One region of the Listeria marthii genome, then DNA from elsewhere that is predicted to be linked to it. Evidence: riboswitches for the same ligand, from Rfam matches in the RefSeq annotation. Region 1 holds a riboswitch; the other holds the start of a gene.

Region 1 (8,127 bases):
GGATAGAGGTATGTTAAAATTCACTTATCAAGTGATAAGGGGGAATCACAATGACGCAATTTTTAAAGCTATTTTTAACGAGTGCAGTAGTGTTCTTGATTTTTGATCTTTTTTGGTTACTCGTAGCTTCTAAGAAAATGTATCAACAATTTATTGGGGACTTAATGGGGGATGTTCGGTTAGCGCCAGCAGTTATTTTTTACTTTATTTATGTTGTCGGCGTTACTTTTTTTGTATTAATACCTGGGACAGAGAAAGGAAGTCTAGGTTATACGATTTTGGCAGGAGCGCTTTTTGGCTTAGTTTGTTATGCAACCTATGATTTGACGAACTTAGCGACATTAAAAGATTGGCCAATTACGATGACGATTATTGACCTTGTTTGGGGAACATCTGTAACAACCGTGACTTCGATAATTGTCTATTTTATTAATCTGCATTTCTTCTCGGGGGCAGGTTCGTGATGATGGAGTCCGAGAGCAAACGTCTATTACAAAGTATGCTAAACGGGGCAGCGGAGGTAATTAGTAAAAAAGACGAGCTGAATCGAATTAATGTGTTCCCTGTAGCAGACGGCGATACTGGTAGTAATTTAGCTTCGTTAATGCAAGCGATTATTGATCATGTTTCCCCGAAAGACTATTCAACAAAGGAGTTACTGGAAGAAGTGGCTAGTGCGGCTTTAATCGGAGCGCGCGGTAATTCCGGAATGATTTTTGCGCAATATTTAAATGCCGTTGCGGAAAGTTACCATCATTTTGAATCTACTTTTGACGGATTAGTTCAAGCGTTTCAAAAGGCTGTCCATAAAGCTTATGATGCCTTGTTAGATCCGAAAGAAGGGACAATTTTATCAGTGATGAAAGCTTGGTCTGAGGCGCTTGCTGGGACGTATGAAGTGGAGCGTTCTTTTCCACAATCATTATTAAATGCGCAAATAGTCGCGGAACAAGCGTTAATTAACACGGAATTTCAAATGCCAATTTTACGCAAAAATCGCTTGGTGGACTCGGGGGCGAAAGGCTTTTATTATTTTATTGCGGGATTAACGAATGCTTATTGCGGCGGAGCGGTTTCTGCGCCAGTCAGTGTGGCAGTAAAAGAACAGTTGGAAGAACATGTCCATTTTGAGACGAGTGAGCCAGTTTATCGCTATTGTTCAGAATTTATTATCAAACAAGCGACTGTCTCGCACCAAACGTTACGTGAAGTTCTGGCGTTTAAAGGGGACTCGCTCGTAATTGCCGGTAATGAAAAACAAATAAAAATTCACATCCATACAAATGAGCCTCAGGAAGTTTTGCGTAGTCTCGCGGAATATGGCGTGATGACGTATCAAAAAGTCGATGATATGCGGCTTCAATATGAAGTAACGAAAAAACCACGTGCGAAGATTGCGATAGTGACGGATTCGATTGCTGATTTGCCAGAAGCATTTTTACTGGAACATCAAGTGCATGTGTTGCCAATGAATATTTTAGCGGGAGAGGAAAATTTTCTTGATAAATTAACGATTGGACCGGCGATGATGCAAGGGAAACTTGCGCAACATTGTGATATGAGTACAGCGCAGCCAACGATTCGAACGGTTGATGCATTGTTATCTTTTTTAGAAAATAAATATGAGCATGTCTTAGTTATCGCGGTTTCGGCTAAATTAAGTGGGACGTATCAATTGATCAAGCAGCGAATCAAAGCGCGCAATTTGTCTTCGGACTGGATTCGCGTGATTGATTCGAAACTAAATTCGGTCGCGCAAGGTCTTTTAGTGAAGCAAGCGGTGGAGTTAGTCGAAACTGGGGAAGCTTGGGAAGGCGTTTTCCAGAAAATCGAACAATTAATCGGGCAGACTTTCATTTATGTCGCGGTTGCGGACTTGTCGCCAATGGTGCAATCTGGAAGAATTCCGCGTGTTTTGGGTAAAATCGCACAGAAATTATCGCTGTATCCGATTGTAAGCTTGGACGAGTCAGGGGACGGGAAATTAATTGGCGTATCGTTTAGTCAAAAACAAAGTATGAAAAAAATCATTAAAAAGGTCGCGAAAATACAACTACAAGAGCTGGCGATGACGCATGTTTCTTCGGAGCGTGATGCGGAAATTTGGCAGAAGCAATTTGAAAAGGAAACAGGGAAAGCTGGATATCTAGTGGATAGTTCGGCAGCAATTGCGATTAGCGCGGGGCTTGGAAGTGTCGCGGTCGCAGGGATTAAAAAGGGGGAAACAAGATGATGTATGGGATAGTAGCACTTGCTTTACTTGTTTATTTTATATTTTGGTTTATTATTTCGAAAATAAAGGGTAAATATTCACTCGTTGATATTGCTTGGGGCGGAGGGTTTGTTGTTGTCGCTTGGACTGGATTTTTAACTACTTTTAGCGTAACTGCCCAAAGTATAACCATTCTTATTTTAGTTACGATATGGGGCGTCCGTTTGTTTTGGCATTTGGCGCGCCGTAATTGGAATAAGCCAGAAGATTATCGCTACGTCAATATGCGCAAACGCTGGGGAACGACACTCGTTAATTTGAAAGCCTTTCTGAATGTCTTTGTGCTGCAAGGGGTACTATTATTTATTATCGCTTTGCCGATTACACATAGTTTTGCTAATGAAGCCGAAACCTTTGCTTGGTGGCAAATGCTCGGTATCGTTATTTGGATTATTGGCTTCATTTTTGAAGTTGGCGGGGATCTGCAATTAGAGAACTTTAAAAAGAATCCAGCGAATAAAGGAAAATTACTAACAACCGGTTTTTGGTCTGTTACGCGGCATCCGAATTATTTCGGGGAAGCACTTAGTTGGTGGGGCGTATTTTTAGTCGCATTAACGCAAATGACAGATTTCTGGTTGATTACGAGCCCGATTGTTATCACGTTATTACTACTGTTTGTTTCAGGTGTTCCTTTACTAGAGAAAAAATATCAAGGTCGAAAAGATTTCGAAGCTTACGCGAACAAAACGTCTAAATTTTTCCCTTTTATTGGTAAAAAAGGTCTGTAAAAGTAGTGATTCTATCTTAATAATGCTATTGATTGCTATTTGCAGGTTAGTGCGAGTAGAATAAGAGATGGGTATGATAAAACGTACCTAAATACAATACTTATGAGGCGAGAGGGGTACAACAGATGAAAAAAGAAAAAACAGTGTTAATTATGAATTTTGATGAAGAAAGTATTTCTTACCAAGCTTTCTCAGAAATGAAAAGATTGCACCAAGAGCGCAAAATTATTGGTTATCAAATGGCGGTTGTAAAACATGAGCCAGGAAATAAACTTGTTGCACAAGATTTTCTTGATTTTACTGGTGCCGACAAAAATATGAAAGATAGCCTTATTGGGATGTTAATAGGTATTTTAGGTGGACCATTCGGAATTTTAATCGGTTGGATGGTTGGCGCAATCGTTGGTTCTATGCAAGACGCTGGTGAAGTGAAAAATGCTTTAAGCGTATTCGAAAGAACGTTAAAAACGATTCCAGAAGGCTCTACAGGCGTTATCCTTATTGCAACAGAACAAGAATTAGCAAATGTAAACGATGTAGCAATGGATGAGTTACATGGTCGCGTGCAACGTATGGATGAAGCAATCGTAGCCCAAGAAATCAAAAGCGCACAAGAAACAGAAGGAAAAGCAAAAGATTCCGCTAAAAAACATTGGTTTGGTAAATAAAAAAAGTTGAAATGAGGACAGAGAAATCTGTTCTCGTTTTTTTGTTTTAAGTTTATAAAAACGGGGAAACTAACACCATAAAACAACAAATGAGAAATTTTTCAAGATGGTAACGCTTAACTGATTTTTATTTTCTGAAAACTATTTGCATCAAATTAAAAACATGCTACAATAAACAAGTTGTGAATTTCACAAGAAAATTTTTTTGTTTGGAGATGAAATAATTTGGATGTGGAAAATAGTCCATTAATGCAGAAAATTGATTATAGTACGCGCAAAAAAATTGATTTAGTAAATAATAGTATTCTTCGTTATATCGTGCGCGCGATGTTAGCATGTTTATTCTTGACACTAGGGACTGCGGTTGCTGTAATGATTGGTGATAAAGTCGATCATTTTGCGCCAGGACTTGGTAAAATCACGTATGCATTTATGTTTAGTTGGTCGCTCGTAATGATTATTTATATGAATGCTGAGCTTGGTACTTCTAACATGATGTATATGACAACTGGTGTTTATCAAAAAATTGTTAAACCAGGAAAAGCATTACAAATTTTGCTTTTATGTATTGTTTGTAATTTATTTGGTGGAATTCTTGCTGGGTACTTAGTTTCCTTGACATCTGTTTTCCATAATTTACCTGCAGACCATTTCTTATTTACTGCCGTTAGCGGTAAACTTGAAAAAGCGCCACTAGAAATTTTTGTGGAAGGTATTTTCGCTAATATTGTTGTAAATACCGCCGTGCTTTGTACGCTTCGAATGAAAGATGATGCTGGGAAAGTCATTGCGATGGTTTTCATTATTTTCATCTTCGCATTCTTAGGATTCGAGCACGTTATCGCCAACTTCTCATCATTCTCATTAGCATTTTTCGCTTCTGGTGGAACACTTGCTGCAATGACAGCGGGCAATGTGACCGTCAATTTAGTACTTGCTTTACTAGGGAATTTTGTAGGCGGAGGCCTTGTTATCGGGCTCGGCTATGCTTGGCTTAACCGAACGAAATCAATTTATAAAGACTAATAAAAAAGTGACCTCGGAAAATTTCTGAGGTCACTTTTTTTATATGCTTTTAACGGGTAAATTGCTTAAAAATGAGCGGATCAGTGGTTCGAATTTCGGCACTTCTTTCTCGACTAAGAAGGCGTCATGGCCGTATTCGGAAGCCACTTCATGGTAAGTAACCGGCACATCCCATTCTTTTAAAAGTTCGTAGCCACGGCGTAAATCGTGAATCCGGAAAAGTTGATCGGTCGTGATGCCGATAAGCAAATACGGAATTTTGATTTTCGAAAAAGCGGGCAAATCGTCTTTCGCAGGCGCCGTAACGTCAAATAGATCAATTGCTTTCGTTAAATACAAATAACTATTCGCGTCAAACCGCTCGACAAAAGTATCGCCTTGATATTGCAAATACGACTCGATTTGAAAATGCTCTTTTGAGAAAGCAGCAGGGGAAGACTCGGCGACAGTGAAGCGTTCAAATCGTTTCGAGAACAGCTCGCTCGTCCGGTAAGTCATCATTCCGACCATTCGAGCCGTCGCAAGCCCGCCCTCAGGTTGACCAACATAATTACCGCCATTAAAGTCGGGATCATTCAAAATCGCCATACGCATAATCAGATTATAACCAATCGCATCAGGTCCGGCAGCAAGCGGGGAGGCGATATTGATAATACTATCTGTAATATCCGCATAATCAATCGCCCATTCTGTCGCCTGCATTCCACCCATCGATCCACCAATCACCGAAACAATCCGCGTAACCCCAAGCTGTTCCAAAAGCTCACGCTGGACTTTAATAATATCTTTAATCGAAAAACCGGGAAATTGCAATCGGAAAGATTCGCCCGTTTTTGGATTAATAGAAGAAGGGCCGGTCGTGCCACTACAACCACCAAATACATTCGTGCAAACGAGGAAATATTTATCCGTATCGATCGTTTTCCCCGGTCCGATATAATCATCCCACCAACCAGGTGCATCGTCGTCAAAATGTTTCGCCGCATGAGCAGTCCCAGTGAGTGCATGTTCTAACAAAATACAATTATCGCGTGACTCAGAAAGTGTCCCGTATGTTTCATAGCCAACTAAAACTGGGCTTAATGTTTCTCCATTTTCAAGTAGAAGAGGACTTTTTTGAAATAGTTCTTTTTGTTGTAAGGTCACTTCTCTTCACTTCCTCCTAAATTTGCTCTAGTGCTTTCGTTAAATCTTGAATGATATCATCGGCGTTTTCAATTCCAATCGATAAGCGAATCGATTCTGGTTTCACGCCAGCTGTTAATTGCTGTTCTTCGCTTAGTTGTTGGTGGGTCGTGGATGCTGGATGGATGATAAGCGATTTTGCGTCGCCAACATTGGCTAGGTGTGAGAATAATTCTACGGATTCAATCACTTTTTTACCAGCTTCATAGCCGCCTTTAACGCCAAAAGTGAAAATCGAACCCGGGCCTTTTGGTAAATATTTTTGGGCTAGCTCGTTGTATTTATTATCTGCTAAACCGGGATAGTTTACCCAAGCTACTTTTGGATGGTCGTTTAAGAAATTGGCGACTTGTTTAGCATTTTTAACGTGTTGTTCTAGGCGAAGGGATAGTGTTTCTAGGCCTAAGATAAGCAAGAAAGCGTTGAATGGGGAAAGTGCTGCGCCAGTGTCACGAAGGAGCGAGACGCGCAGTTTGGTAATATAAGCCGCAGCGCCAACATCGTTTGTGTAGGAGAGGCCATTATAGCTATCATCTGGCACAACTAACTTTGGAAACTTGCCATTTGCCCAGTTGAATTTACCTGAGTCAATGACCGCTCCGCCAATCGCAACCCCATGACCACCGATGAATTTTGTTGCCGAGTAAACGACGATATCAGCGCCAAAATCAAATGGGCGATTTAAATAAGCGGTTGCGAATGTGTTGTCAACGATGAGCGGAATATCGGCTGCGTGCGCAACGTCCGCCACTTTTTCGATATCAACAATATTAATATCAGGATTTCCAATCGTTTCAATAAAGACAGCTTTCGTATTTTCTTTAATCGCTTTTTCGAAATTTTCAGGTTCGTTAGGGTCAACAAAAGTAACGTCAATCCCAAATGTTTTAAATGTATGAGAGAAAAGAGTGTGCGTTCCACCATAAAGTGTTGCTGCTGCGACGATATGATCCCCGGAACCAGCAATATTTAAAATAGAGTAAGTAATAGCGGCCATGCCAGAAGCAGTTGCAACGGCACCAATACCACCTTCAAGTAAAGTTAACCGTTCTTCTAAAACAGCAGTAGTAGGATTCATAATGCGGGTATAAATATTTCCAGTTTCTTGTAAACCAAATAAGGCTGCGGCATGTTCCGGGCTATCAAATGTATACGATGTTGTTTGATAAATTGGCACGGCTCTAGAATGCGTATCTCCGTCGGGCGTATGTCCACCGTGTACTTGAATTGTTTCGAATTTATACTCATTACTCATAAAATCCACTCCTCTTTAATATGTATTTATCAGTAATTTCCATCAAAAAACCTCCCTAGCAGTATATAAGCCGCCAGAGAGGATAGAGTTTCCTAAACATGGATTTCCGACTTATCTTTCAGAATATACTGCTGGAATTAGCACCGTGAAAATAAATTCCGGTTGCTAAGGCTTCAAAGGGCCAGTCCCTCCACCTTTCGTGATAAGAAAATACTATTAAATTAAGTTATATATTACGCTGGATGCTATGAATTGTCAACTATGTATTAAAAAAGGCTAAAATTAGTACTTTTTATGATATTTTTGTGAAAAAGGCCTTTTTTTAGGGCAATAATTACGCGCGAAAGGTTTTAAATCCGCTTTTTTAGGCTATTATAGTTAAGACTAATTATATTTCATTAAACATGGGGTCGAATTAGAAAAAACAAAGGGGAGTTGAAATAAAAAATGAAAACTTTTACACGAATTCTTGTTTTATTAGCAGGGATTGCAATGCTTATTCTTGGGATTTGGTTCTTGTTCCATCCGGGGATTTCATTATTAACATCGGCATTAATGCTAGGTTTCTTATTACTAATTTCTGGTATTTTCCACACAATCTCTTATTTTTCAGACAGAAAATCACAAAGTGTGTCTGGTTGGGTGCTAGCGGACGGGATTTTATCCATCTTACTAGGTTTCTTGCTATTATTTAATGAATTTGCTGGACCAGAAATAATTGTATTACTTTTTGGTATGTGGGTATTGTTTGCTGGTATTATGCGTACAGTAGGTGCATTTACTGCTAAACAAAATAATGTACAAGGATGGGGCTGGATTTTAACAATCGGTATTATTGGTATCGTTGTTGGCTTTATCGCTTTGTTTAATCCAATTGTTTCTGTAATCGGTGTTATAATCGTTGTCGCAACATTCTTCATCGTTCAAGGTATCGGTGCAATTGCAACATTCTTCTTTATGGGTAAAAATTATTAAAAAATAAAAAGGCGC
Region 2 (8,127 bases), on a different contig from region 1:
ACGCGCCAAGTTATTTAACATTGATTTAAATACGCCTGGCATTTTGTTAAACATTGCAAGGGAATTTGGTTCGTTATAAATGTTATAACCACCGAAAAGTTCATCTGCGCCCTCACCAGATAATGCTACGGTTACTTGTTTGCGAGCTTCTCTTGATAAAAAGTAAAGCGGAATAGCAGCCGGGTCAGCAAGTGGATCATCCATATGCCAAACAATTTTCGGTAATTCTTTCATATATTCTTCTGGTGAGATAACATAACTAATGTTTTCTACGCCAAGTTTGTCCGCTGTTTCTTTTGCTACATCGATTTCACTGAAACCATCGCGTTCAAAACCAACTGAGAATGTTTTGATTGCTGGGTGGTATTCTTTGGCAATTGCTGCAATAATCGATGAATCAATGCCACCAGATAGGAATGAACCAACTGGTACGTCAGAACGCATATGCATTTTAACAGAATCATACATTACGTCACGGACTTCTTTAATCCATGCGTCTTCTGATTTAGTTACTGGTGCAAAAGATGCTTTCCAATAAGTCGTAATTTCCATTGGTTGACCAATTTTTTTCGTAAACTGATGTCCTGGCTCTAAACGTTTTACATTTTTAGTTAAGGAATCTGGTTCTGGAACAAATTGGTACGTCATATAATTTTGTAATGATACTTCATCTAATTCTTTTTCTTTTAACGCATGTAAAATGGATTTCTTTTCAGAACCCATGAACAGTTTGCCGTCTTCTTCTGCGTAGAAAAATGGTTTAATTCCGAATGGGTCGCGTGCGCCGTAAACAAGTTCTTCTTGTTTGTCCCAAATCACAAAACCAAACATCCCGCGAAGGCGTTCTGCTGTTTTTTCTTTGTATTTCGCATATGTAGCGATAATTACTTCGGTATCACTTTCGGTTTCAAATGTCATTCCTTCAGCAACTAATTGCTCACGGAGTTCCACATAGTTATACACTTCTCCATTAAAAATAATCCAGTAACGTTCATTTTCATACGTTAAGGGTTGATGACCGTTTTCTACATCAATAATACTTAAACGGCGGAAACCAAATTGCACGTGATCATCTGTGAAGTATCCTTCATCATCTGGCCCACGGTGCGTAATCATACTATTCATTTGTCTAAAGGTTTCTTTATCAGCGCCAGTAATTTCTGTAATGCGGTCATGTACGCATCCTACAAATCCACACATGGTAACATTTCTCCTCTATAATAGATAATCATTTTATCTTTTTTTCACAACGTCTATCATATCATAACTAAACGCTCTTTGCACTGTTTAGGAAAGAAAAAAACCGAACATTTCTAAGATGAAATGCTCGGTTAGACTTATTTTACAATTAATTTTTTCAATGCTTCTGCTTTATCAGTTCTTTCCCAAGGTAAATCAAGGTCGCTACGGCCAAAATGACCAAAGGCAGCTGTTTGACGGTAAATTGGGCGGCGCAGGTCTAGCATATGGATAATGCCAGCTGGTCGTAAGTCGAATAATGCATTTACGCCATCGATTAATTCTTGTTCGGAATAGTCACTTGTTCCATACGTATCAATCGAAATCGAAACCGGACGCGCAACGCCGATAGCATAGGCTACTTGTACTTCTACTTTTTTAGCAAGTCCAGCAGCTACGATATTTTTCGCAACATATCTTGCAGCATAAGCGCCAGAACGGTCTACTTTGGTCGGATCCTTACCGGAGAATGCTCCCCCGCCATGACGTGCATAACCACCGTATGTATCTACGATGATTTTACGGCCAGTTAAACCAGCATCGCCAAGTGGGCCACCGATAACAAAGCGGCCAGTTGGGTTGATAAAGTATTTCGTATCTTCATCTAAGAAAGAAGCATCAATCACTTCTGGGAAAAGATGTGTGTGCAAGTCTTTCGCAATTTGTTCTTGTGTGATATCAGGATGATGTTGAGTTGAAACAACAATCGTATCAATCCGAACTGGTTGATTAAATTCATCATATTCGACAGTTACTTGTGTTTTCGCATCTGGACGCAAGTAATCTAATTTATTTGTTTTACGTAATTCGGTTAATTTGCGAGCTAAACCATGCGCTAAGAAAATCGGTAATGGCATTAATTCTTCTGTTTCGTCTGTTGCAAAACCGAACATTAAACCTTGGTCTCCTGCTCCGATTGCTTCAATAGCAGCGTCAATTTCGTTGCCACTTCTGGATTCTAACGCTTCGTCTACGCCTTGTGCGATATCTGGTGACTGCTCATCAATTGCCGTTAAAACAGCACATGTTTCTGCATCAAAGCCATATTTTGCACGGGTATAGCCGATTTCTTTAATAGTATCGCGAACGATTTTAGGGATGTCTACATAAACAGACGTCGTAATCTCTCCCGCTACTAATACTAAACCAGTCGTCACCGTGGTTTCACAAGCCACACGCGCGTCCGGATCTTTTGAAATAATTGCATCTAAAATTGCATCAGATATTTGATCTGCAATTTTATCTGGATGTCCATCAGAAACCGATTCTGATGTAAATAGATGACGGTTTTTAGCCAATTTTAATTTCCTCCTTTAGTTCTCTCCAAATACGTCTCATATAAAAAGCCTCTCCCTATTTTGCACAAAACGCGCACGAATAGAGAAAGGCTATAATTATACCTTTGCTCTCATCGTTCAGAAGATAATACTCCTGCAACAGATTAGCACCTTTCACATATATGTGTAGGTTGCTGGGCTTCAAAGGGTCAGTCCCTCTACCGCTCTGGATGAAAGATAAATTTTAATTCTAAAATAGAATACCATAAACTGAGGCCAGATGCAATAATAATTCGGTTTTGAATTCATTTCCATCCCTTAAAAATGGCGTTTGATTATTTTTCACTTATCATTATTTCCAACCTGTGGTATGATAGATGGATAAAAAAGATGTTTTACTTAACTAAAGGAGATTGTATCTATGAGTTTAATTCCGCTATCCTTGATTATTTTTCTTGGGTTTTTAGCAGTTGTATGTTTATTTGATTTTGTGTTTCGTTTATATTGGTTTAAATATTTCCTAGCAACAATGGGATTAATTGCAAGTGGTGTGGTATTTTTCATCAGCTTTTACGGCGGTGGGATGTCCCAAACAGAAATAGCAATTGCCATTTTTATCGGCTCATTTGGTGAATATGTTGTGTCACTTATCATTAGCCTAGTTCGCTTTATTTCCAAAAAATCAAAAAAACCTAAACAAAAGAAAAAAGCTAAAACAGCCTAAAAAGCTAGCGACGTAAATGTCGCTAGCTTTTTTTATGAAAAATTATCGTTCAATTAACTGAAAAGCTTTTTTAATAATTTCAGCTGATGCAACAAAACTAGCCTCTTCATCTACAGTTAGTTTCGGTTCTAAAATAGCTATTACCCCATTTGCACCAATAAGCGCTGGTTGACCAATGTAAGTCGTTGTTTTTTCGGAATACACAGCTAACGGAAAAACTTGTTTAGCATCTGTTAAAAGCGCATCCACAATTCCCGCCGCGGCTGTCGCTATCCCAAAACTCGTCCAACCTTTTCCAGTTAAAATATTCCAGCCACCACCGCGAACAGCATCTTTTAAAGCTGGTAAATCAAGTGGTGTTGTTATTTTGTAATCGGCGATACTAATGCCGCCAATTTTCACCGTTGACCAAGCAACAAATTGCGATTCGCCGTGCTCGCCAAGGACGTATCCCTCGACACTCTTTGGATTAATATGTAACGTTTCCCCGACTACTCGTCTCATTCGCGCTGTATCAAGCGATGTGCCCGTCCCAAACACCCGCGAACGATCAAAGCCCGAAACTTTCTGAATAAGCATCGTAATTACATCACACGGATTCGTAATATTCACAAAAACCCCTTTAAAACCCGTCGCTACAATCTTCGGTACAATCTCTGCCACAGATTTGCTTGTTTCAACAAGTTCTTCCATTCGATCTTCCCGAAGTAGCGTTTCTGGCCCAACTGCCATCACAATCACATCTGCGTCCGCCAGCGCATCCCAATCGTTCGATGTGATAGTTGTATAAGAACGCGTCATCGAAGCCATATCTCGTAGTTCTAACGCTTCACTTTCTGCCTTTGTTTCGACCTTATCAATTAAAACAATTTCATCACAAATCCCTTGAGTAACAAGGGAAAAAGCCACGTCGCTTCCAACATGACCTGTACCAATTATTCCTACTTTGCGTTTCACAAAATCCCCTCCAAAATTAATTACTTGAATTTAATGCGATTAATTCATATTTAATGATGGTTTTATTATTTTCCCATACGAGTTTTCGTGGAATTGCTTCTCCAAGTGTTTCGCCTTCTTTTGTTTTACGAACTGCGATTGGCACATCAATTGGATAAATCCGATACCCTACTTTTTCAAGTTCAAAGAAATTATCAGAAATTCGTTTTTCATTTCCTTTTGTTACGATCATTGTGTTTACCTCTAGTGGCATACCCAATTTCTCCACCTCCATTTTCTTTTATCATAGCAGAGTTGACCCCTGTTTGACTAGTTTTTATCGGCTAGAATCCGCTCAGCTTGTTTCACAATTTGAACCATCCCAGCATCACGCATAAAAAAACTGAATGCCGGGTGTAAAATAAATTGACTCAATGCTCCGCGCAAAACGACGGGCCCTTTTGTTTCTAAGTAATCAGCTTTTGTTTCGATGGCGGTAATTTTTGTCGCGTAAACCCGTTTCGTGAACGTCCGCTCCTTGGATTCAACCAAATAATCAGCTACAAAATAAAAAGCATCACTAATTGCTCCCGTTTCTTCCATGAGTTCTCGTTTCGCTGCCGCCAAATTACTTTCCCCAGGCTCCCCTTTGCCACCAGGAAATTCTAGTCCGCGAATTTTATGTTCCGTAAAAAGCCAGCCATCTTTCATTTTAGGAATAATCAGCACATCATCCGGATTCATTTGCTGTTCTTCAAAATAAATCGTCACTTTGTTTCCAAGTGTATCATTATAAATAAACAAAAACTCACTTCCTTTTCTTTTTTCAAAAATATGGTAAGCTGTATGTAAGCTGAAATTTAGAGGATGAATATTAATGAAAAAAATTCTTATCGGAGGAATCCGACTTTATCAAAAATATATTTCGCGGTTCACCCCGGCGACTTGTCGTTTTTATCCAACCTGTTCTGCTTACGGGATTGAAGCGATACAGACGCACGGTGCTTTAAAAGGAAGCTACCTCGCGATTAGACGTATTTCTAAATGCCACCCATTTCATAAAGGCGGGCTGGATTTCGTGCCACCTAAAAAAGATAAAAACGATGATTCCGAGCATCACTGCAAAGCGCATCATCATCATTAATAATAGCATGAATCGGTTTACGCCGGTTCATTTTTTTCTTGCTTTTTATGAAAGAATAAGGTATTATCAAGTTCGGACTATAAATCGTAATTACTACGATTCGCATATTATTTAAACAAGAACAATTTCGATTTAGAGGAGTGAATGGATTGAAAAAAAGCTATCTTATCGTATTAACCGCACTATTATCCGCTTTATTAATATTGACTGGCTGTTCGGACAGCAGCGCTACAAAAACGAACAGTGATAAATTAACCGTTTATACGACGGTATATCCTTTGCAGTATTTAACAGAACAAATTGGTGGCAAATATGTTGACGTTAACAGTATTTACCCGCCCGGTTCAGACGCTCACAGCTTTGAGCCAACACAAAAAGATATGATGAAAATTGCCGATAGTGATTTATTTTTCTATATTGGTCTTGGCATGGAAGGATTTGTCGATAAAGCAGAAAAAACATTAGCAAACGAACATGTCACTTTCGTCCCTACCGCTGAAAAATTAGATTTACCAACAGATCCGGACGCAGCCGAGGAGCATGACCATGAAAGCGAAGAAGAACACGAACACGGCGATATCAACCCGCACGTATGGTTAAATCCAGTTTATATGGAACAAATGGCCACTGTCGTCAAAGATAAATTAATCAAAGAAATGCCTGACCAAAAAGAAACTTTCGAGAAAAATTATCAAGCTGTCGAAGAAAAATTAAAGACACTTGATCAAGATTTCCGCACTGTCACAAGCGAGGCCAAACAAAAAGATTTCGTTACTGCTCATGCTGCCTATAGCTACTGGGAAACAGAATACAAATTGCACCAAATCCCCATCGCCGGCGTATCAACAAGTGACGAACCATCTCAAAAGAAACTAAAATCGATTGTCGAAAAAATCGAAGCAGAAAAAATCCCGTATATCATGTTGGAACAAAACACGAATTCTAAAATAGCGGATGTAATCCAACAAGAAACAAACACGAAAACCTTAACACTGCATAATTTAGAAACATTAACGCAAAAAGATATCGACAACCAACGCGATTACCTTTCCATCATGAACGACAACTTAAAAGCTTTAAAAGAAGGACTTAATTACTAAAAAAGAAAGGCGCTCTAAGTAATAGAGTGCCTTTCTTTTAATTTATTACGTTGAATTTTACCAGAAGCTGTTTTAGGTAAATTGTCGACAATTGTTATTTGTTTAGGAATTTTAAAACTAGCTAAGTTCGTTTGGCAAATGGTGCGTAATTCCGTTTCATCAAAAGTTTGTTCCGCAACGATAAAAGCGACTGGAACACTTCCCCATTTGTCATCTGGCTTCCCTACTACCGCGACTTCTTTCACCGCTTCATAAGTAGCTATAACATGTTCTATTTCGGTTGGATAAATGTTCTCTCCGCCCGAGATAATCAAATCCGAGCGACGCTCTAACACGAATAGAAAGCCTTCTTCATCCAAATAGCCAATATCGCCCGTTTTAAACCAGCCATCCACAAAGGCAGCATTTGTTGCAGCATCATTGTGTAAATATCCTGGCGTAATCGATGGCCCTTTTAATAAAATTTCCCCGTCATCCGCAATTTTGACTTCTGCTGGAAATAACGCTTTACCAGAAGAACCAATTTTAGTTAAGGCATCTTTCGGTGGTAAGGTGACGATTTGCGATGCCGTTTCGGTCATACCAAATGATTGCACTAACGGTATATCACGTTGCTTGCAAATTTCCAAAACAGCCTTACTCGCCGGTCCCCCGCCAAGGAGCACAGTTCGTAAATTCGGATGATAGCTACCTCCGTGTATTTTCAGTAATCGTTCAAGCATCGAAGTCACGACTGAAATCGTAGAAACTTGGCCACTTTCTAGCAATTGGGTGATTTTTTCTTCGTTAAAATGTTCTTCCAAATATACCGGAATTCCGTAAATCACCGAGCGCATCATAATCGATAAACCGCTAATATGGAAAATCGGCACAGCACAAAGCCAGCTATCTTTTTCGGTCAAGCCTAAATTTAAAACAGAAGCAACCGTACTCCACCAATGGTTTTCATAGGTTTGCATAACACCTTTGGGCTGCCCGGTTGTCCCTGATGTATACATAACCGAAGCCACACGCGATAAGTCCCATATTTCTATCAGTGCCGGCGCTATGTAGACTGTTTGTTGCAATTCGGTGTAGCTAATTCCAGTTGCCACTTTATCCGCAAAGGAATCGGCCATAATCACTTGTTGTACTTCCGCATTGGCGAGTTGAAAAGCAATTTCTTTTTTCGTCAAACGGTTATTGAGGAATAGCGTGACAGCGCCAAGTTGTTGCAAGGCATGAATAAGCAAGAACGTCATTCGGTCGTTTTTTCCTAGCAAGGCGACCATCTCGTCTTTTCTAATACCACGCGCGAACAATTTCCCTGCAAGTCGCTCCACGGCGTCACTTATTTCCGCAAATGTTTCTTCTTTTCCTTCAAAAACGAGCGCGGTCTCGTTAGGAGAAAGCCGCACTCGTTTTTGAAGCCAGTTTGTCATGTCCATTTTTACACCTTCAAATCAAGGGAATTTTGGAAATTGATCAAAGTCAGGATCGCGTTTTTCTTTAAAGGCATCGCGACCTTCTTTTGCTTCGTCCGTTGTATAGTATAGAAGTGTTGCGTCACCAGCTAATTGCTGAATACCCGCTAAACCATCTGTATCTGCATTGAACGCCGCTTTGATGAAACGAAGCGCAGTCGGACTTTTTTGTAACATTTCTTTCGCCCAAGCTACTGTTTCTTTTTCTAAATCTGCTACTGGAACAACTGTGTTAATCCAGCCC

Evidence for each region. Region 1 has a riboswitch for S-adenosylmethionine ahead of HCJ55_RS12450 (O-acetylhomoserine aminocarboxypropyltransferase/cysteine synthase family protein). Riboswitches for the same ligand answer to the same signal wherever they lie in the genome.
Region 2: linked by a shared signal. The riboswitch ahead of metK (methionine adenosyltransferase) and the one ahead of HCJ55_RS12450 (O-acetylhomoserine aminocarboxypropyltransferase/cysteine synthase family protein) in region 1 are both predicted to bind S-adenosylmethionine.

Annotation. Positions count from the first base shown of each region.
Region 1 is NZ_JAASWB010000007.1:51,713-59,839, reverse strand. It holds gene HCJ55_RS12480 (DUF2177 family protein) at 51-464, shown strand; gene HCJ55_RS12475 (DAK2 domain-containing protein) at 467-2,233, shown strand; gene HCJ55_RS12470 (DUF1295 domain-containing protein) at 2,233-3,003, shown strand; gene HCJ55_RS12465 (DUF1269 domain-containing protein) at 3,129-3,671, shown strand; gene HCJ55_RS12460 (formate/nitrite transporter family protein) at 3,897-4,697, shown strand; gene metX (homoserine O-acetyltransferase MetX) at 4,737-5,843, opposite strand; gene HCJ55_RS12450 (O-acetylhomoserine aminocarboxypropyltransferase/cysteine synthase family protein) at 5,860-7,137, opposite strand; SAM riboswitch class I at 7,246-7,346, opposite strand; gene HCJ55_RS12445 (HdeD family acid-resistance protein) at 7,585-8,112, shown strand.
Region 2 is NZ_JAASWB010000003.1:15,712-23,838, reverse strand. It holds gene asnB (asparagine synthase (glutamine-hydrolyzing)) at 1-1,200, opposite strand, end outside; gene metK (methionine adenosyltransferase) at 1,338-2,537, opposite strand; SAM riboswitch class I at 2,645-2,753, opposite strand; gene HCJ55_RS05550 (hypothetical protein) at 2,938-3,240, shown strand; gene HCJ55_RS05545 (L-lactate dehydrogenase) at 3,283-4,197, opposite strand; gene HCJ55_RS05540 (DUF2584 domain-containing protein) at 4,214-4,456, opposite strand; gene ytkD (RNA deprotection pyrophosphohydrolase) at 4,507-4,980, opposite strand; gene yidD (membrane protein insertion efficiency factor YidD) at 5,054-5,320, shown strand; gene HCJ55_RS05525 (metal ABC transporter substrate-binding protein) at 5,470-6,420, shown strand; gene HCJ55_RS05520 (o-succinylbenzoate--CoA ligase) at 6,435-7,847, opposite strand; gene menB (1,4-dihydroxy-2-naphthoyl-CoA synthase) at 7,863-8,127, opposite strand, start outside.